One region of the Pseudomonas sp. LG1E9 genome, then DNA from elsewhere that is predicted to be linked to it. Evidence: predicted binding sites of a transcription regulator. Region 1 holds the regulator's gene; the other holds the start of a gene.
What was found. The regulator FliA, encoded in region 1, starts transcription of late flagellar genes. The targets are predictions, from matches to a motif close to CTAAAGTTTNNNNNNNNNNNGCCGNTAA.
Positions count from the first base shown of each region.

Region 1 (10,927 bases):
TTCGGGCGTCTGTAGCGATCCACACCCTCAAAGGCAAAGTTGGAAGGCTTCTTGCAATACCGCCTTCAGGACGCCTCCCGGCGTCAAAAGTTTGCTTCAAGGAAACGAGGAATACCGGTGGTGGATCGCTCTCAAATGCTCGGCACGGCCCGTACGACCCTGACTGACCTCTCGCGAGGCAATCTGGGTGTGCCGTTGTTGTTGCTGGTGATGCTGGCAATGATGATGTTGCCGATGCCACCGTTCCTGCTGGACGTGTTCTTCACTTTCAACATTGCCCTCTCCGTCGTGGTCCTGCTGGTCTGCGTGTACGCCTTGCGGCCGCTGGATTTTGCGGTGTTCCCGACGATCCTGCTGGTGGCAACCCTGCTGCGACTGGCGCTGAACGTGGCCTCCACCCGCGTGGTGATGCTCCACGGCCAGGACGGTCACGCCGCCGCCGGTAAGGTGATCCAGGCGTTCGGTGAGGTGGTGATCGGCGGTAACTATGTGGTCGGTATCGTGGTCTTCGCGATCTTGATGATCATCAACTTCGTGGTGGTGACCAAGGGCGCCGGGCGGATCTCCGAGGTGAGCGCGCGCTTTACCCTCGATGCCATGCCCGGCAAACAGATGGCCATCGACGCCGACCTCAACGCCGGCCTGATCGACCAGAACCAGGCCAAGAGCCGCCGCCTGGAAGTGGCTCAGGAGGCCGAGTTCTATGGTTCCATGGACGGTGCCAGCAAATTCGTGCGCGGTGACGCCATCGCCGGCCTGTTGATTCTGTTCATCAACCTGATTGGCGGTATCGCCGTCGGTATCTTCCAGCACGGCATGACCTTCGGCGATGCGGGCAAGGTGTACGCCTTGCTGACCATCGGTGACGGTTTAGTGGCGCAATTGCCATCACTGTTGTTATCTACAGCTGCGGCCATCATGGTGACCCGTGCGTCGGGCTCCGAAGACATGGGCAAGCAGATCAGCCGGCAGATGTTTGCCTCGCCCAAGGCCCTCGCCGTGGCGGCGGGCATCATGGCGATCATGGGCATCGTGCCGGGCATGCCTCACGTCTCGTTCCTCAGCATGGCGGCCCTGGCCGGCGGCGCTGCGTACCTGTTCTGGAAGAAGCAGAACCAGGTCAAAGTGATTGCCCAACAGGAGATCGCCCGTCAGCAGGAACTGTTGCCATCCCCGGCCCGCGCCCAGGAAACCAAGGAGTTGGGCTGGGACGACGTGACCCCGATCGACATGATCGGCCTGGAAGTCGGCTACCGTCTGATTCCGCTGGTGGACCGCAACCAGGGCGGCCAATTGCTCGCGCGGATCAAGGGGGTGCGCAAGAAGTTGTCGCAGGACCTGGGCTTCCTGATGCCCACTGTGCACATCCGCGACAACCTCGACCTGGCCCCGAGCGCCTACCGCCTGACCCTGATGGGCGTGATCCTGGCCGAAGCCGAGATCTACCCGGACCGCGAGTTGGCGATCAACCCCGGCCAGGTGTTCGGCAGCCTCAACGGCATTACCGCCAAAGATCCGGCTTTTGGCCTGGAAGCGGTGTGGATCGAAATCAGCCAGCGCAGCCAGGCGCAATCCCTGGGCTACACGGTGGTCGACGCCAGCACCGTGGTTGCGACCCACCTCAACCAGATTCTGTACAAGCACTCCCACGAGCTGATCGGCCACGAGGAAGTCCAGCAATTGATGGGCTTGCTGGGCAAAGCCTCGCCGAAACTGGCAGAAGAGCTGGTGCCGGGTGTGCTGTCGCTGTCGCAATTGCTCAAGGTGCTGCAGGCGTTGCTGGCCGAACAGGTGCCGGTACGCGACATTCGCAGCATTGCCGAGGCCATCGCCAACAACGCCGCCAAGAGTCAAGATACTGCCGCGCTGGTGGCTGCGGTGCGTGTCGGATTGTCCCGCGCAATCGTGCAAAGCATTGTAGGGCTTGACTCCGAGCTGCCTGTGATCACCTTGGAACCAAGGTTGGAACAAATATTGCTCAATAGTATTCAGAAGGCAGGACAAGGCCAGGAAGAGGGCGTTCTGCTGGAGCCAAGCATGGCTGAAAAGCTGCAGCGCTCGTTGATCGACGCCGCGCAGCGCCAGGAAATGCAGGGCCAACCGGTGATTCTGCTGGTGGCAGGCCCGGTCCGCGCGATGTTGTCGCGTTTTGGACGCCTGGCAGTACCGAATTTGCACGTTTTGGCTTATCAGGAAATTCCTGACAACAAGCAAGTGACTATCGTCGCGACAGTAGGGCCCAACGGCTGAGGGTAGTGGGTTATGCAAGTGAAGCGTTTTTTCGCCGCCGATATGCGTCAGGCCATGAAACTGGTCCGTGATGAGCTGGGCGCCGACGCCGCGATTATCGGCAACCGTCGTATTGCCGGTGGTGTCGAGCTGACGGCTGCCCTGGATTACACCCCCTCGGCACTGGCGCCCCGTGTGCCGAACATGGAGCTCGAAGACGAGCTGCGCAAGACCGCCTCGCGCATCGTCTCGGCCCAGGCTGAACTGAGCATGCGTGGCGACAGCGATACCACCACCAATCGCCAGTTGTTCGCCGGCCTGCCGCTGACCGCTGCCGAGCCCCTGGTTGAGCCGACCTTCGTCGAGCCGCCGCGTCCTGCCGCGCCAGCCCCGGCCGCGGCTGTCGACCAGCGTGTGTTCGACTCGATGCGCTTTGAACTCAACGGCCTGCGCGAACTGCTCGAAGTGCAGCTCGGCTCACTGGCCTGGACGCAACTGCAAGGCAGCAAACCGCAACAGGCCAACCTGTGGCGCCGCCTGCAACGCATCGGCTTGTCCGGCCCGTTGTCCCGCGACCTGCTGGCCCTGACCACCGAAATCGAAGAACCACGCCAGGCCTGGCGCATGTTGCTGGCCCACTTGGCGCGGATGATCACTACCCCGGAAATCGAACCCCTGGAAGAGGGCGGTATCATTGCCATGGTCGGCCCTGCCGGCATGGGCAAGACCACCACCCTGGCCAAGCTGGCAGCGCGTTATGTGCTCAAGTACGGCGCGAACAACATCGCGCTGGTGAGCATGGACAGCTACCGCATCGGCGCCCAGGAGCAACTCAAGACGTTGGGCCGCATCCTCAATGTGCCGGTGACCCACGTCGACCCGGGCCAATCCCTGGCCAACGCCCTCGACCCGCTGCTGCGCAAGCGCGTGGTGCTGATCGACACCGCTGGCCTGCAAGCCAGCGACCCGGCGTTGCGCATGCAGCTGGAAAGCCTGGCCGGGCGTGGCATCAAGTCGAAAAATTACCTGGTGCTTGCAACCACCAGCCAGAAACAGGTTCTTACCGCTGCGTACCATAGCTACAAGCGCTGCGGCCTGGCCGGTTGCATCCTGACCAAACTGGATGAAACCGCCAGCCTGGGCGAAGTGTTGAGCCTGGCTATCAGCCATGAACTACCGGTTGCCTACCTGACCGACGGGCCGCGGATCCCGGATGATCTGCATCTGCCGCGCCGTCATCAGTTGGTCAGCCGCGCCGTCAGCGTGCAAATGCAAGAAGAGCCTAGCGAGGAAGCGATGGCCGATATGTTCGCCGACCTCTACCACAACCCGGCAAAACGGGTCGGTTGAAGTCAGGATGAACACCGTGAAATGTACCTACATCGATGGTCTGCAAGCGATTCACGCGGCCAAGCCATGTAGCCTGCGTCTAAGCAAGACAAGGTAAAGAAATAAAATGGGCAGCATGCATCCCGTACAGGTGATCGCGGTGACCGGCGGCAAAGGTGGCGTCGGGAAAACTAACGTGTCAGTGAATTTGTCCCTGGCCCTGGCAGAGCTTGGCCGTCGCGTCATGCTGCTGGACGCTGACCTGGGGTTGGCGAACGTCGACGTTCTGCTGGGACTGACGCCCAAACATACCCTTGCCGATGTGATCGAAGGGCGCTGCGAGCTGCGCGATGTGCTGCTGCAGGGCCCCGGTGGGATCCGCATCGTGCCGGCCGCCTCTGGCACCCAGAGCATGGTGCACCTGAGCCCGGCGCAACATGCCGGCCTGATCCAGGCATTCAGTGATATCGGCGACAACCTCGACGTGCTGGTGATCGACACCGCCGCCGGGATCGGCGAGTCCGTGGTCAGCTTCGTGCGCGCCGCGCAGGAAGTGTTGCTGGTGGTCTGCGATGAACCCACCTCGATCACCGACGCCTACGCCCTGATCAAACTGCTTAACCGTGACTACGGCATGAACCGCTTCCGCGTCCTGGCCAACATGGCCCAGAGCCCGCAGGAAGGGCGCAACCTGTTCGCCAAGTTGACCAAGGTCACGGATCGCTTTCTCGATGTCGCCTTACAATACGTCGGCGCAGTTCCCTACGACGAGTGTGTGCGCAAGGCTGTGCAAAAGCAGCGTGCGGTCTACGAAGCGTTCCCTCGTTCCAAATGCGCACTGGCGTTCAAGGCTATTGCCCAGAAGGTCGATACCTGGCCGTTGCCCGCCAACCCACGGGGGCATCTGGAGTTTTTCGTCGAGCGATTGGTACATCAGACGAGCGCAGGACCGGTGCTATGACAGCGAACGGCTACAACGCCTACAAGAAGTCTGCCCGTGACAGTCAGGGTGAGTTGATTGAGCGCTATGCGCCGCTGGTCAAGCGTATCGCCTATCACCTGTTGGCACGCCTGCCTGCCAGCGTGCAGGTCGAAGACCTGATCCAGGCCGGCATGATCGGCTTGCTCGAAGTGTCGACCAAATACGACGCCAGCAAAGGCGCGAGTTTCGAGACGTATGCGGGCATCCGCATCCGTGGCGCGATGCTCGATGAGGTGCGTAAAGGCGATTGGGCACCGCGTTCGGTGCACCGCAATACGCGCATGGTCAGTGACGCAATTCGTGCAATTGAAGCAAAAACCGGCCGCGACGCTAAAGATCACGAAGTTGCGGCCGAACTCCAATTGAGTCTCGACGATTACTACGGGATTTTGAACGATACCTTGGGCAGCCGCCTGTTCAGTTTCGACGACCTGTTGCAGGACGGCGAACACGAAGGGTTGCACGAGGACGGCGCGAGCGCGCACATGGAGCCGTCACGTGACCTGGAGGATGAACGCTTCCAGGGCGCATTGGCGGACGCCATTGCCAACTTGCCCGAGCGCGAGCGGTTAGTGTTGGCGCTGTACTACGACGAAGAGCTGAACCTCAAGGAAATCGGTGAGGTCCTGGGGGTCAGCGAATCGCGTGTCAGCCAGTTGCACAGCCAATGCGCAGCCCGCTTGCGGGGGCGTTTGGGAGAGTGGCGAGCGCGCTGACAGGCAGTGTGGGGAGCACTGCAAAGCGATACCGCGATGGTGATAGGCCGTCGCGGGTTCGATCCGTGGTGCCCCCGGCAGTCCTTTTTGTGTAATGCCTGTTGATTGAAATGGCGCGTCCAGGTGCTGGGCGCGTTTAAGACTGCTTGGAGGTCGAATTGGACAAGAACATGAAAATCCTCATCGTTGATGACTTCTCAACGATGCGGCGGATCATAAAAAACCTGTTGCGTGACCTTGGGTTCACAAACACGGTCGAGGCGGATGACGGCCTTACGGCGATTCCGATCCTCAACAGCGGGAGCATCGACTTTCTGGTAACGGACTGGAACATGCCGGGCATGACGGGCATCGACTTGTTGCGCCACGTGCGCGCCGACGAAAAATTGCGCAGTCTTCCCGTGTTGATGGTAACCGCCGAAGCCAAGCGTGAGCAGATCATCGAAGCCGCCCAAGCCGGGGTCAACGGTTACGTGGTCAAGCCATTCACTGCACAGGCCTTGAAAGAGAAGATCGAAAAGATCTTTGAACGCATCCACGGCTAATGCCATCGCGGGGGAGCTATGGAGCATAACGAATCGTCACAGGGAGACTTCGAGTCCACCCTGAAAAAGCATGCTCACCAGTTGGTCGACAGCCTTGAAAAAGGCCATTTCGGCGACGCGGTGCAGTTGATCCATGAGCTCAACCAGACCCGTGACCGCGGCCTGTACCAGGAAGTGGGCAAGCTCACACGCGAGCTGCACAGTGCGATCGTCAATTTTCAGATTGACCCGCACATGCCCCAGGCCGAAGAAATCTCGCAGATCACTGATGCCACCGAACGCCTGTCCTATGTGGTCAGGCTGACCGAGGCCGCGGCCAACCGCACCATGGACCTGGTGGAAAACGCCACGCCTCTGGTCAATGGCATGGCCACTGAAGCCCAGGCGCTTAGCGTTGACTGGGGCCGCTTCATGCGTCGTGAAGTGGGGGCTGAAGAGTTTCGTGAATTGGCCCGTCGGGTTGACGGTTTCCTGTCGCGCAGCGAACAGGAAAACCGCACGGTCGCCAGCAACCTCAATGACATCCTGCTGGCCCAGGATTACCAGGACCTCACTGGTCAGGTGATCAAGCGCGTGACCCAGTTGGTCACCGAAGTGGAAAGCAATCTGCTCAAATTGGTGCTCATGGCTGGCCAGGTAGACCGTTTTGCCGGCATCGAACATGACCGCGAAGCGATCCTCTCTGAAAAAGATCCACAAAAACATCTCGCCAAGGGTGAAGGTCCGCAGATTCATGCCGATAAACGTGAAGACGTTGTGTCAGGTCAGGATGACGTAGATGACCTGTTATCCAGTTTAGGCTTCTAAGGAGCACCCACATGAGCTTCGGCGCCGATGAAGAGATCCTTCAGGATTTCCTTGTAGAGGCCGGCGAAATTTTAGAGCAACTGTCCGAACAACTGGTCGAGCTGGAAAGCCGACCGGATGATGCGAACCTGCTCAATGCAATTTTTCGCGGTTTTCATACTGTAAAAGGGGGCGCCGGCTTCCTCCAGCTCCATGAGCTGGTGGAGTGCTGCCACATCGCCGAGAACGTGTTCGACATCCTGCGCAAGGGTGAGCGTCACGTTGATTCGGAGTTGATGGACGTGATTCTCGAAGCACTGGATGCGGTCAACGGCATGTTCAGCGAAGTTCGCGAACGTGCCCCGATCACCGCGGCCACCCCGGAACTGCTGGCCGCCCTGGCGCGCTATGCAGAGCCGGCCGACACCACGGCAGCGCCGGTGGTCGAGGCTGAGCCTGAGCCGGTGGCGGAGCCTGAAGCGGACGTGACCGACAGTGAGTTCGAGCAGTTGCTCAACTCCCTCAGTGCCGTCAAGGCCGAGGCTGAAGCGCCGGCCGCCGTTGCCCCGGCAGCGGCGCCGACCAGCGAAGACATCACCGACGCCGAGTTCGAATCGCTGCTCGACCAGTTGCACGGCAAGGGCCAGTTCGCCGCCGATGCGGTGGCGCCTGTCGCGGCTGTCGAAGCACCTGCGGCCCCGGCCAGCACCGACATCACCGATGACGAATTCGAAGCCTTGCTGGACCAGTTGCACGGCAAAGGCACGTTTGCGGTCGACGCCCTGCCGGAAGTGGCGGCAGCGCCTGCTGCGGCCGCCAGTGCCAAGCCTGCGGACGATGGGTTGATCTCCGATCACGAATTCGAAGCGCTGCTGGACGATTTGCACGGCAAGGGCAAGTTCACCGAAGTCGCCTCGACGGCGGCTGTGGCCACGGCGGCACCGGTTGCCGCCAAGGCCGCCGCGCCTGCACCTGCCCCTGTGGCAGCGGCCAAGCCAGCCGCCCCGGCGCCAGCACATGCGCGGGCTGCGGCGCCACCGCCACCGGAAAAACCTGCCAGTGAAGCCGAAACCACCGTGCGGGTTGATACCGCGCGCCTGGACGACATCATGAACATGGTCGGCGAGCTGGTGCTGGTGCGTAACCGCCTGGTGCGCCTGGGCCTGAGCAGTGGTGATGAAGCCATGCAAAAGGCCGTGTCGAACCTCGACGTGGTGACCGCTGACCTGCAAACCGCGGTGATGAAGACCCGGATGCAGCCGATCAAGAAAGTCTTCGGCCGCTTCCCGCGCCTGGTTCGTGACCTGGCGCGCCAACTGAAGAAAGAGATCAACCTGGAACTGGTGGGTGAAGAAACCGACCTCGACAAAAACCTTGTCGAGGCCCTGGCCGACCCGCTGGTCCACTTGGTGCGCAACGCTGTCGACCACGGCGTCGAAACGCCGGAAGAACGCGAAGCCTCGGGCAAGTCCCGTGGCGGCAAGGTGATTCTGGCGGCGGAGCAGGAAGGCGACCACATCCTGCTGTCGATCACCGATGACGGCAAGGGCATGGACCCGGCGATCTTGCGCAATATCGCGGTCAAGCGTGGCGTGATGGACAAGGACGCCGCCGACCGCCTGACCGACACCGAGTGCTACAACCTGATCTTCGCCCCAGGCTTCTCGACCAAAACCGAGATTTCCGACGTGTCGGGCCGTGGCGTGGGCATGGACGTGGTGAAGACCAAGATCAGCCAGCTCAATGGTTCGATCAACATCTACTCGACCAAGGGCCAGGGCTCCAAGATCGTGATCAAGGTGCCGTTGACCTTGGCGATCATGCCGACCCTGATGGTGATGCTGGGCAACCAGGCGTTCGCCTTCCCGCTGGTCAACGTCAACGAGATCTTCCACCTCGACCTGTCGCGCACCAACGTGGTGGACGGCCAGGAAGTGGTGATCGTGCGCGACAAGGCGTTGCCGCTGTTCTACCTCAAGCGCTGGCTGGTTGCATCGGCTGCCCATGAAGAACAGCGCGAAGGCCATGTGGTGATTCTCTCGGTGGGCACCCAGCGGATCGGCTTTGTCGTCGACCAACTGGTTGGCCAGGAAGAAGTGGTCATCAAGCCTTTGGGCAAAATGCTGCAGGGGACCCCGGGCATGTCGGGTGCGACCATCACCGGTGACGGTCGGATCGCGCTGATTCTCGATGTTCCGAGCATGCTCAAGCGTTACGCCGCACGGCGTATTTGATTCTGGTGGGGCAGGGCGGTAATGCCCGCCCCACCTAACGGAGTGTTTATGGCAGTCAAGGTCCTGGTGGTGGACGATTCGGGTTTCTTCCGCCGCCGCGTCTCGGAAATTCTTTCCGCCGATCCAAGCATCCAGGTGGTCGGTACGGCCACCAACGGCAAAGAGGCGATTGATCAAGCCATTGCGCTGAAGCCGGACGTGATCACCATGGACTACGAGATGCCGATGATGGATGGCATCACGGCAGTCCGGCACATCATGCAACGCTGCCCGACCCCGGTATTGATGTTCTCCTCGCTGACCCATGAAGGCGCCCGAGTGACCCTCGATGCGCTGGATGCCGGTGCGGTGGACTTCCTGCCGAAGAATTTCGAAGACATCTCGCGCAACCCCGAGAAGGTCAAGCAAATGCTGTGCGAGAAAGTCCACAGCATTTCCCGCAGTAACCGTCGCAGCCTGTTCAGCGCGCCTGCGCCAGCGCCTGCCCCGGTAGCGCCTGCGGCTGCACCTACCAGTTCCTCGTTCAGTCGCCCGGCGCCTGCCCCGGTTGCCCGGCCCGCGCCGCCGCCGGTACGCACCTCGGCACCGACGGCTGGGCATTCCCATTCGCCAGCGCCCAAGCGCAAGGCCTACAAACTCGTTGCCATCGGTACGTCTACCGGCGGCCCAGTGGCCTTGCAGCGCGTACTGACCCAACTGCCGGCCAACTTCCCGGCGCCGATCGTGTTGATCCAGCACATGCCGGCGGCGTTTACCAAAGCCTTTGCCGAGCGTCTGGACAAGCTGTGCCGCATCAGCGTCAAGGAAGCCGAGGATGGCGACATCCTGCGTCCGGGCCTGGCGTTGCTGGCCCCGGGCGGCAAGCAGATGATGGTCGACGGCCGTGGCGCAATCAAAATCCTGCCGGGTGACGAGCGCCTCAACTACAAGCCGTGCGTGGACATTACCTTCGGTTCGGCAGCCAAGTCCTACGGCGACAAAGTTCTGGCGGTAGTGCTTACCGGCATGGGCGCCGACGGCCGTGAAGGCGCGCGTCTGCTCAAGCAGGGCGGCAGCGCAATCTGGGCCCAGGACGAAGCCAGCTGCGTGATCTATGGCATGCCGATGGCCATCGTCAAGGCTGACCTGGCCGACGCCGTGTACAGCCTGGACGACATCGGCAAGCATCTGGTGGAGGCCTGCCTCTGATGGATGTGTTGAGCCTGATCGGCATCACCATGGCGTTTGTCGCCATTATCGGCGGCAACTACCTCGAAGGTGGTCACCTCGGCGCGCTGGCCAACGGCCCGGCGGCGCTGATCGTGATCGGCGGCACGGTGGGCGCTGCGTTGTTGCAGTCACCGATGAGTTCGTTCAAGCGTGCGATGCAGATCGTGGTCTGGATTATCTTCCCGCCACGTGTCGACTTGGCCGGCGGCATCGACCGGGTGGTCAACTGGAGCCTCACCGCACGCAAGGAAGGCCTGCTGGGCCTGGAAGGCGTGGCGGATGCCGAACCCGACAGCTACTCGCGCAAAGGCCTGCAATTGCTGGTCGACGGCGCCGAGCCGGAAGCGATCCGCAGCATCCTTGAAGTGGATTTCTACACCCAGGAAAGCCGCGACATCAACGCCGCCAAAGTCTTTGAAAGCATGGGCGGCTACGCGCCGACCATCGGCATCATCGGCGCAGTCATGGGCCTGATCCACGTGATGGGCAACCTGGCCGATCCTTCCCAATTGGGCAGCGGTATTGCGGTGGCGTTCGTCGCGACTATCTATGGTGTGGCCAGTGCCAACCTGGTGCTGTTGCCGGTGGCGAGCAAGCTCAAGTCGATTGCCATGCGCCAATCCCGTTACCGCGAGATGTTGCTCGAAGGCATCCTGTCGATTGCCGAGGGCGAGAACCCGCGCTCCATCGAATTGAAGCTCCAGGGCTTCATGGATTGATGGGGATGCTTTCTGTAGAGGTGAGCTGCCAATGAGCCGTCGCCGTCGCGAGCCTGAAGAACACGTCAACCACGAACGCTGGCTGGTGTCCTACGCGGACTTCATCACCTTGCTGTTCGCGTTCTTCGTGGTGATGTATTCCATCTCGTCGATCAACGAAGGCAAGTACAAGGTCATT
Region 1 covers NZ_CP029983.1:5,066,844-5,077,770, reverse strand. The annotation lists gene flhA (flagellar biosynthesis protein FlhA) at 136-2,250, shown strand; gene flhF (flagellar biosynthesis protein FlhF) at 2,263-3,579, shown strand; gene fleN (flagellar synthesis regulator FleN) at 3,686-4,519, shown strand; gene fliA (RNA polymerase sigma factor FliA) at 4,516-5,256, shown strand; gene DNK50_RS23150 (chemotaxis response regulator CheY) at 5,427-5,801, shown strand; gene DNK50_RS23145 (protein phosphatase CheZ) at 5,820-6,608, shown strand; gene DNK50_RS23140 (chemotaxis protein CheA) at 6,620-8,821, shown strand; gene DNK50_RS23135 (chemotaxis response regulator protein-glutamate methylesterase) at 8,870-10,009, shown strand; gene DNK50_RS23130 (flagellar motor protein) at 10,009-10,749, shown strand; gene motD (flagellar motor protein MotD) at 10,781-10,927, shown strand, end outside.

Region 2 (10,927 bases), 1.3 Mb from region 1:
GTTCAGCGACTCAAACACCGTCGTAGCGTCTTCGGTGATTTGCGGGTAATCCAGGCGGTGGGTGATGTCCATCAACGAGCGTCCAGTGTCCACCGGGAGCATGCTGAAAATATCGGTGGCGCGGGGTGTGAACCACCGGATGCGCATATTGCGGTCAACGAATACGGTGGCGATGTCGGTGGAGGCGATCAGGTTGGTCAGGTAGTCATTGACCTTGTCCGTCTCTTCTACCTTGGTTTTAAGTTCATAGTTGACGGTCAACAGCTCTTCATTGATCGACTGCAGCTCTTCCTTGCTGGTTTCCAGTTCTTCGGTGGCCGAGCGCAATTCTTCGTTGACCGCCTGCATTTCTTCGTTGGAGGCCTTGAGTTCTTCGCTTGAGACTTCCGACTGTTCGATGGTGTCCTGCAAGTGCAGCTTGGTGCGTTGCAGCTCCTGCTCCAGGTTGCCCATGATGGCGTTTTCAGCATGGCTGACGGCGGTGGAGTCGGCCTGTTGGAGGTCGATCGGGCTTTCCTGGAAGATCACCAGCACATAGTCGCTTTCGGTCGCGTCATCGCGATAGGGGCGGGCGGTAATGTCCACCATGAAGAGCGCCTGCTCGCGCTGAACGCGGATCTTGCGGGAGGTCACAGGCATGTTCGATTGCTGGACCTGAAAGAGTGTGGTGCGGATGTCGAGGCGCAGGTCGGGATGAACCAGTGCCAATAGGTTATGCGTTATCTCACCCGCCACATAACGCAGGAACCGCCCGGCACCTTCGCTCATGTGCAGGATCTGCGCGTGGATGTCGACAATAACGCTTGGCGGTGCGGCTTTTTCCAGGGCCCGCAGATGAATATCCGCGAATGAAACTTTGTTGGGGGCCTTATTTTCAATCGCGATCGACGCGGTGCTCGGGCGCAAGTAGCCGCCTCGCGGCATGGTCGGGGCGCGGCGCATAGCGGAGGAGCCGGCACGCACCCGAAAAATGCGGTTTCGTTTGTCGACCGGCACAAACAGGTCCAGGCAGCCGTCGGCCGACTCCGAGGAACCAAGGAACAAATAGCCACCGGGGCGCAGCGCAAAGTGGAACATCTGCAGGATGTCGCGCTGCACTTCACGGTCCAGGTAGATCAACAGATTGCGGCACACGATCAGGTCGATCTGGGAGAACGGCGGGTCGGCCAGCAGGCTGTGTTTAGCGAACAAAACCTTCTCGCGAATTTCTTTACGCACCCGATAGTGCTGGTTTTTCTCTTTAGCAAAATACTGGCGCAACCGCGGCGGCGGTACGTCGGTGATGATCGCCTCGGGATACACGCCGTTGCGGCCGTGGGTGATTGCGCGCTCGTCAATATCGGTGGCAAATACCTGCATCTTGGCGCCGCTGGCATCCAGCGCCAGTTGCTCGGCCACCAGCATCGCGAGGCTGTAGGCTTCTTCGCCGGTGGAACAGCCGGCCGACCAGATGCGCACCTCTTCACGGTGCGGCACGCTGTCTTCGAGTGACTTCACCAGGTTAGGTACCACGTCACGCTCAAGCGCTTCGAAGGCCTCGCGGTCGCGAAAGAAGTTGGTCACGCCGATCAGCATATCGCCGAGTAGCGCCTTGGTTTCGTCTGGGTGCCCCTGGAGGAAATTGTAATAGGCCGCCAGGTCCGGCTGGGCGGTTACTTGCAAGCGACGCTCAATACGGCGCAACACTGTGGCGCGCTTGTAATGCTTGAAGTCGTGCCCGGTACTGGCGCGTAGCTGAATCAGGATGTCCAGCAACAGCTGCTCGGCCACGGCTGCATCGCGTTCGGATGCGGGCGGGGTGGTTTTGATTTCGGGATCGTTGGCGGTGGGCAGGATGATCGATTGAGCATTGCGCCACAGCTCCAGCAACTTCTGGGGCATTTCCACCACGGGAAGCACGAGATCGACCATTTGCGTTTCGATGGCAGCCCGCGGCATACCATCGAACTCAGCATCTTCCGGGGCCTGTACCAGGGTGATCCCGCCTTGCTCCTTGATTCGAGAAAGGCCCACCGCGCCGTCCGCTCCGGTCCCTGAAAGGACCACGCAAAACGCCCGCTCTTTATGCGCATCTGCCAAGTCGCGAAAAAACAGGTCGATGGCTATGTGTGAGCCGCCCTCGCGGGTTGATGGGGTTACCGCTAAATAGCCATCATTCATCTTCAAATGGTGAGCCGGCGAGATGACATACACCTGATTCTTTTCGATGGGCGTCGTGTCGTTGACCTGTGATACCGGTAAGCGGGTCGACTCCTGGATAATCTTGTCCGCCACGCTTTGATGATCAGGAGACAGGTGCAGAATCACCACGAACGCCATGCCGCAATCTTTGGGCATATGCTCGAAAAACGTTTTTACTGCTTGCAGCCCGCCCGCAGACGCGCCAATCCCAACCACCGGAAAATCCAAGTCACTGGGGATCAGATCCTTGCGTTGCGGAACGTTAGGGGACCGCAGGGGGGCAGACTTCATAAATACCAACCTTGGTTAACTGCGCACGCGAAGAGCGTGGTGGGGAAAAATTAAGCGAGGGCGAGGGCTGAACCGAAAGTGAAATATAGCGGAAAACCTGCGTGCAAAAGAATGCCTCGAATCGCTAACCCTATAAACCTTACCTTGCGGTTGAGGCACGCCACCTTCAGAAGGTTTATTCAGACTGACCAATGGTTCTGCCGCGCCTGAAGGGTTATCCGGTTTTTTCAAAATCCATCTGAACTTACCCTTCCGGCCCACCCTCGCAAAAGTAACCACAGCCAGGGGCTGTGATACTTGGCCGGGCGTCGGCCCTGTTTTCGACAGGGCTGCCAGCTACTTTCGCTTGGCGCGGTGAATGCGCATCCACTCTTGGTAAGCGGCGGTGCGTTGCGCATCTGCGACTTTCTTCGCTTCGATGAAGCGCGCCCACGTCTGCGCATCGCCGCTGTAGCACTCAATGATTTTATACGCTTGCGCGTCCAGTCGATCGGCTTCGAAAAACATCTCGTTATTTCGCGCGACCTCATCTTCCCGTGCTTGTTTTTCCGTATAACCAAGTGCCTGGCTGTTCATCATGTAAGGCCCTCCGACCACTGAACCTGTGTCGCGCCGCTCCAACGTACATCGGTAATGCCGTATTTTTCCGCCATCGGTTTAGAGACTCGCTTGAGGGTGTGCTGGCCAAATCTGGGTATGACGGCGACACCTGCATCGCAACTGGCCCAATGCCAAGCCTCGGCATTGTTCATTTGCGCTGCGCGCACGATGAAGGACTTCGGTTCACCGTGAAGCTGATACTCGATGGTAAATAGATTGTTCTGTTTCATGAGACCTCCCTATGCTCATGAATTACAGATATTTGACGTCAAATAAGATTCAAAAAATTGTCCGACAACTCGATGGATGAGCCTGGGCGCTCATCACGACCTCAGTCGTCTACTGTAAACGTGACCCACCCGGGCGCATTCGTGGGCCGCTCGATATCGACGATGACACCACTCACGGTGGAGCCATCGGGCAAATTGACCGCGACGAAGTTCGAATTACCCGGCCAATCCAGTGGCTTGTCGAAGTCCAAACGCGCAATCGTCGGCTTTCCGCTGCTACTCATTTGGATGTTTACGCCGTTGTTAAAGCGTTCATCCGAGGGTGTCCCCAAATGGCGCGAAGCAGTAATCACAGTGGCAATACCTTGGAACTCGTAAGACATGCTGATTTACCTCAATTAGACGGGGCGGCTGCCCCCGATTCAGTTATGCGGCTTCAACTCGGCGCTCACCGTTGGCGGGCCTAAACAGGTTGCCCGACGAAGTCGCTGAATGGGAGGCCGTTGCAGGGCGGTGCGGGTGAGCCAGCCGGATGCCAGGACTCATTCCGGTTGCTGAATCAATCATCATGACATCCTCCTATCGCTGGTCTTGCGATAGAGAAGGGCCGGCAGATGATCGTTCAATCCAAATGGCTGAGTGGCGCGTTCAGTGCTGATGGGCCGTTACAGTCGGATCGGTGATCTGGATAACGGTACCCTGTTGCCATGCGTCCGCACCGGGTGCGATGGGCGGGGCAACTATATCGACGCGAGTCTTCTTCTTTTCGGTGCTGTCGATACCCATTCGCTGATCTCGCTCGGCGACCATCCGAGGGTCGGCCTGGCCATCGGTGGTAAACCCCATCATCAATTGCGGCGCACCCAGCGGCAGGCGATTGTGGAGATCGGTATGCCAGGTATGCCAGGTCTTACCGTAGGTATGTACCAGTTTTTCCATCAAGGCGTGCTCGGCCACTTCGGGGATTCCCGGCGCGACCAATTGTCCTGATTTCACTTCGTGCACGTGGCTGTGCCAAAGCGCCTTTTCAGGGGCAGGCAGTGTGCTGAATAACTGCTCGCTGATGATGTATTCCACGCCCATCAACTTTGCATCCTTGCGATTGCCGTCGTAGATCACGCATTGAATCACTTCTTCGTTGAGAACCGCGCAGTAGTGATGCGCTTCCATCTGCACATCGGGATGGCCGTTATAGAAGTGAAAACCGTCCAGATAGGCGTTCAATGCATCAACAGGCGGACGAGATTGGAGCAGGGCTGCACCGGCTTCCAGGGTTCGGGTTGATGGCGTAGTCGGTTTACCGGGCGCCCCCACATTCGAGGGGGAATCATTGCCAGCGCAGGCGCTTAGCAGGCTAAAGATTGCCGCCAAGGAAAACAATTTGGCCATTCTGGCTGTCGTGGTAGTCATTGTCGTGGGTTCCATCCTCTTGCCTTCTCTCAAGCTGATTGGGGAAAGAGCTTCAGTAGGGTCCGGCATATGAATTCCTGTTTATTACCCTACAGATGAACGCCTGGAAGACTGTCTCGACATGACCATTTCTTCCAGTATTTCCCGTATGAGCCTATTGATTCCCGATTCCCCGTGATAGTGGGCGCGATTGATATTTGCGATGGTGAACTGATCAGCGTCGTGCGCCGTTACGGTCACCGAAAGGCTGCCGTCGGGATTGAACGCACAGTTGACTGCGCAGTTAGGAAGGCGAGCGCAAAGGGCTGTTTCAATCTCAACTTTGGTAAGCGTGTCCATGGGTTCACCGGATTAAATGCGTAAACACGACAAGCCTAGATCAGAATGCCACGGCGTAAATGCTAGCAAGATAATGGCTTTGCGCGACGTCCCTTTCTGGAAGGTACCGCTCGTCAGACATGGCTCGAATTTCTTGAACATACGATTTGCTCTCTCGGCCAGATTAATCAAATAGGTTTAGCGCGGTGCGACGATCGGTTTTGAGATTTCGCGCCGTATTGACTCACTCGCCAATAGGTAAACGATCATGAAAAAGTTGAGTATGTGCTTGGGCTTTTGCAGTGTATTCATGCTTCATGGATGCTTTGACAGCGCCGATAATGCAACCAAAGACAACTCCAGCGGTACCAAGTCCTCTGTACAGATGCAGGAAGGAAAAGCCGACGAGCGTAGCCAATAATTGATGGCCCGGCCGTTGTGAACCGTTGGGCCAAAACCCTTTTAGGACAATAAAAATATTGGGTTTGGATGCTCCAAAAATGTACGCAGTGTGCTGAGCAGATCGAGGCGCTGAATGAAGTGAGCTAAGGGCTTAACTGAAGTGACTACATGGCATGGGGGGAGGGGGGGGCGACCAACGATTGACGTTGGCCCGCCTCGGTGAACCTGCCTGGGACTTCCGGTACCTACTGGTGCATCTCCGTCACAGACATAGTGAATACCAGCTTGGATCTGCCAGCGTTGGAATAGGAATGGGGGACGTCGGTTTTGGCGACGGCCGAACTCCCCGCAGGAATGACCAATTCTGTTTCCCCTACCACACATTTCAGCGTGCCTTTTTCCACATGAAACAGTTCAAGCGTGCCCTGAGGATGCCCCTGTGAAGCGAAAGACTCGCCTGGGTGCATTTCCCAACGCCACAGCTCGATCATATTCGGGCCGGAGGTTCCCGCCAGAAGGCGCGCCGTTCCTCCCTGATCCCCGGTCCAGAGCGTGGGGATGTCTTGACTGTCGATGATATGGGCGGATGGGGCTTCGGTCACATTGACGATGTCTGCAACGGACAGGCCCAACGCGGCGGCGATTTTGCAAAGGATGCCGATACTGGGGTTCGCCGTACATTTCTCTATTTCGACAACCATTCCTTTGCTCACGCCAGCGCGGCGGGAAAGCTCATCCAGCGTGATCTTCTGCGCTTTGCGCGCCTGTTTGAGAGTGCGCGCAACGGCCAGGCTGACGGCTTGAGCATCAGCGCCAGGGGTAGTCGACAGGCTGGTATTAGTGGTCATTGATGAGGGTCATGAGGAAAAAATGTGCTGGGATTCTCGGCCTTTATCAGCAGCTCCGTCAACCGGATCATCCGTTATAGTAGATGATATTGGTCATTATATTGACTTTGCTGGTCGTCAATGACTAGCATGAAATGACATTCAGGTTCCTGGAGGTTTTTGATGCTGTCCGTACTGCCGTTAATCGATCCCGCCGTTGCCCAGTTGGTGCCGGAGTTCAGGGCTCTGAGCATCGTGGTGGAAGCTGCGCCACTGGCTCATCCTGAGGTGGCTCAGGTCGCGCTGGACCGTGCTTGCAAGGCCGTGCAGGAGGGTGGGCCAAGCTGGGGAGAAGCCCATTTGGCCGCATGGGCTGAGACATTCCGAAAGTTTGGGGCCAAGCCGCAACGCACGCCTTGTTCAGCTGAAGCGCTGCGTAAACGAGTTTTACGTGACGGCAGCTTGCCTAGCCTGGATCCCATCGTCGATCTCTACAACGCAATCAGCATCGAGTACGCCATCCCGGTTGGAGGGGAAAACATTGAGGCCTACGTGGGCTCCCCACGGCTCGTAGTCGCAGATGGCACTGAGCCTTTTGACACGATGAAAGAGGGTGCTCCTGCTTTCGAGTATCCGGATGCCGGCGAGGTTGTCTGGCGCGATGACAAAGGCGTGACCTGCCGTCGCTGGAATTGGCGGCAAGGCGTCAGGACCCGTCTCGGTGCTGACGCGAAGAGCATGTGGTTCATTCTGGAGAGTCTGCCGGCGATGCCGCTTGAAGCCTTGACGGAAGCGGGTGACAAACTCATCGAAGGGTTGCAGCAAATGATGCCGGGCGTCCAGATCGAAAGCTCACTGATTGGTCCTGGGGCCGGATAGTCGATAGATCATTTTCTGACCATCCCTAGAGCGCTTTTGAGTCTTGGATTTTCAGTAATCGCCCTTTTTCACACCACGAATTTGTTAACCAAATGATTCAGGTTAACCGCCAGTTTGGACATTTCGCCACACGCACTGGCTGTCTGGCTGGCACCCGCAGCACTCTGAGTTGCCAGCTCGCGAATACTGACCAGATTGCGGTCAACCTCACGAGCAACATGCGACTGCTCTTCAGAGGCCGTGGCAATCAGGAGATTACGCTCATTGATCTGAACGATGGCCGTGGCTATTTGATCCAGCGAGGTGCTGGCCTCTTGAGCAACGCCAAGTGATTCGGTCGCCAGGTCCTTGCTCGTGTTCATCGCCTTTACAGCCAGGTCAGAGTCGTTCTGGATGGCAGCGATCATCTGCTCGATTTCTTGAGTCGATATCTGGGTGCGATGGGCCAAAGCCCTTACTTCGTCAGCAACTACCGCAAACCCACGGCCTTGCTCGCCTGCGCGTGCTGCCTCGATAGCAGCGTTCAAAGCCAAAAGGTTGGTTTGTTCTGCAATCGCCCGAATCACCTCGACAACTTTAGTGATGCTCTGTGCACGATCTGACAAACCTTGAATTTGTTCGCTTGTGTTTTCAACGTTAACGTTCAGCTTTTGAATGGAGCTCAATGTCTGCGCCACTCGGGCCAAACCTACCTCGGTATAGCCTTGGGTGCGCTTTGACTCTTCTGAAGCTGACTCCGCGTTACGAGCGACTTCATCAACAGCAGCGCTCATTTCCGTGACAGCTGTGGCAGCCTGATTGACCTCGTCATTTTGGGCGACAAGACCCCGACTCGACTCCTCAGTTACCGCTGTCATCTCTTCTGACGCAGAGGCCAGTTGGGTGGATGAATCGGAAATCTGCATAATTGTAGTGCGCAGGTTTGTCTGCATCTGCGCGAGCGCCTTCAACAGTCGCCCGACCTCATCCGTCCCGCTGACCAAAACCTCCTTGGAGAGGTCACTGGCCGCGATACGCTCTGCCACAGACAGGGCATCGTTAATCGGAGAGGTGATACTTTTCGTCAGTAATAATGCCAATCCAACCGTCAAGACGACCACGCCCGTTATAAGGCCGACAACAAGCCAAAAGCCATTGTTATAGAAGTCGGTCGCGTTTTGCCCAGCCCTCGCCGCACCTTCATCGTTAAAGGTGGTCAACTCCTTGATCTGCTGCTCCATGGTATTCGTCAGGGGACGGATGTTGTTACTCACCTGACTGACTGCGGCCGCTATGTCCCCCTTTCTCATCAACGGTTCGAGAATATCCAGTTGTTTGGAATAGGCATCGGCGCTGTTTTTTACCGGTGTATAAAACGAACGCTCCTTATCACTCGCGATCAGAGGCTCATAATTCGCCACTGCATCGATGAACGCTTTGCGGTAGCCAGGGAAGCTTTCAATATTCTTTTGAAGAGACTGAGGGTCAGCAAGGCCTCGCTGTGTTTCGAGCCTCAGACGAAGTGTCGCTTTATCCATCAACGCCGTTTGTCGGATGCTAGCCATCCAGTTGAGTTCGACATCTTTTTCGGAGTCCCTCAGCTTGCCCATTTGCACAACTGCAAATGCGCCGAGCACAAATACCAACGCAATAATCAGCGCGAAAAACAGAGCGGCGCGTGGTGCTACGTTGAGGTTTCTAAGGCGCATTCGGGATTCCTGTTTTCCAACTGTGGTTGATACGTTCGACAGGCTATCGACCCAAAGTTGGGAACCTTAAGGATGTTGCCGCAAAGGCCATGTGGTTGCCGACACAGCGCCGGTTGAAAAAATTCAGTCTGGGTTAAGGCGTTGGCGATAACGCAAGGCCAACCGCTGCGCTTGATGGGGTGGCGAATCCCGTTCCGCTTTAGCACTTGCACCTGGCCGGTTTTCGTTTTTGCGCCTGTGAGTGTGCAAACCTCCTCGTGCGACAGAAAATGAATATCCATACCTACCTTCCGCCGCGCGCAGTGGGTCGCGCTGTCTTGATGATGTGGATGACTTTGAAGGGGAAGGTTATTGCGTGGTGACGCGAGTAATCGAAGTGCGGAGCGCGACGAGAAGGGCCCGTGATCCGTTTCCAGACTGTCCAGCAGTAGTGGTAACGTCTGCGCTGTCATCCTTGGAGACGGCCAAATGAATCATCAAAGTCCAGCTAACGCCACAGCAACAAATGCTGGCAAGGTAAGTACTGCCCACCCGCCTATTTGGTATTACGGCCCCGAAATACCAATTATCGGAAGCAATGGTATGGGTGTTTTTGGATTCTCTCTTGCGCTGCTTCTGCTTTTGCCGGGCTACGGTCTTGCGACGTTCCTTTTCACAGGGCCGGACGTCATTCATGGTGTGCAGCCTAACCATGGTGAAGGCCTCACAGCGTCATCCTTCATTCTGTTAATGCTGGCCAGTGCAGTGCTCATTGGTGCGTTCTTTGCTTGGGTTGTCTCTGAGCCTCAAGTGCAGGCCTTCACGTTCGACGGAAATCAGCAACTGCTGACCCTCACCATAACCCGCCGTTGTCGAAGCCCCATCGAAGTACGCGTCCCGTTTAGCGAAATCATCTACATTTGCCCTTATGTGATGAATTCGTTTGCTCATGATGGACATTTTCACGTCGCGTATCGCGGAGCGAAGGGCAAGGTTTTTGGGTATCGTCTAGGGGACGGTACTTCTCTCGAAAATATTGAGTTTCATGGGGCGTGGTTGCGTGGAATGGTAGGAGAGCGAATGTGCGAGCTGACGGATCTCGACGACTGAAAGCAGCCTAAAGCCTGTCTGAGCTACCGCACTATTGGTCGGCCCATCAGGTGTTCATTGGTCATACGGCATTCCTTGCCGGGCCATGCCCGGGCGGCGGAGTGGGAAAACTCAAACGCTATATGCACATAGAGCAGTCGAGACGTGAAAGGTTTGGGAGTGGTGTTCGTCGGCAGGACGCCGGGGGAAGGGAATTGCGGAACAGAAAAGATAAGGGCCTGCCCAGGTTTCCCCGGCAAGCCCTTGATATCCTTGGTGCCCGAACCCGGAATCGAACCGGGACGCCCTTACGAGCGGGGGATTTTAAGTCCCATGCGTCTACCAGTTTCGCCATTCGGGCGGTAGCGCGATGCAGCAGGGTTGGGAATATATAGATCCAGGCGCGTATGCGCAAGGCCGCACAGCAGCTTTGTTGTGCGCGGGCCAGGGTGAAAAAGCTCGAAAGATCAGTGATCTACGGAGGCTTTAAGAGAAAATTCAGAGGATTCCCACGGCTTGGGAACAAGACTCATACCAAACAGCCTTAGCGATATGCCACCTTGGCAGCCCGTCAATGCATCGGTTGACGCGCCGTATCCGCAAACGTTCGTTTATGGCGCCAACCTGTTCAAGGCCAAACCTGGACGCTACCCTGCCACTCCCCTAATCATAAAAAGGAATGAGTGATGAGTGTCCAGACCCCGCCCCAAGAAGGCAGTTGCCGTTGTAATCGTGTGCGTTTCAGTGTGAGTGAGGCGCCTGTGATCACCATGGCCTGCCATTGCACGGGGTGTCAGAAAATGACCTCCAGCGCGTTCTCCCTCAGTGCGTTGATCCCGGCCAGCGCCTTCACCGTGACCCAGGGCTGCCCGGTGACCGGTGGCCTGCAAGGGGTGGACCGTCATTATATGTGCCCACATTGCATGAGCTGGCTGTTTACTCGCCCCCATGGCATTGATGAGTTCGTCAATGTGCGTGCGACCTTGCTGGATAACGCCAGCGAGTATGTGCCGTTCATGGAAACCTGGACCAG
Region 2 covers NZ_CP029983.1:3,768,530-3,779,456, reverse strand. The annotation lists gene DNK50_RS17305 (CheR family methyltransferase) at 1-2,472, opposite strand, end outside; gene DNK50_RS17300 (hypothetical protein) at 2,809-3,048, opposite strand; gene DNK50_RS17295 (DUF6555 family protein) at 3,048-3,302, opposite strand; gene DNK50_RS17290 (hypothetical protein) at 3,404-3,685, opposite strand; gene DNK50_RS17285 (OBAP family protein) at 3,951-4,712, opposite strand; gene DNK50_RS29220 (hypothetical protein) at 4,797-5,051, opposite strand; gene DNK50_RS17275 (helix-turn-helix domain-containing protein) at 5,678-6,280, opposite strand; gene DNK50_RS17270 (B3/4 domain-containing protein) at 6,443-7,138, shown strand; gene DNK50_RS17265 (methyl-accepting chemotaxis protein) at 7,207-8,763, opposite strand; partial or broken gene DNK50_RS17260 (DUF4224 domain-containing protein) at 8,958-9,107, opposite strand; gene DNK50_RS17255 (hypothetical protein) at 9,295-9,915, shown strand; tRNA gene DNK50_RS17250 (tRNA-Leu) at 10,169-10,255, opposite strand; gene DNK50_RS17245 (GFA family protein) at 10,581-10,927, shown strand, end outside.
Region 2: DNK50_RS17265 (methyl-accepting chemotaxis protein) is a predicted target of FliA. The motif match lies at 8,870-8,897, and genes of this name have one in related genera.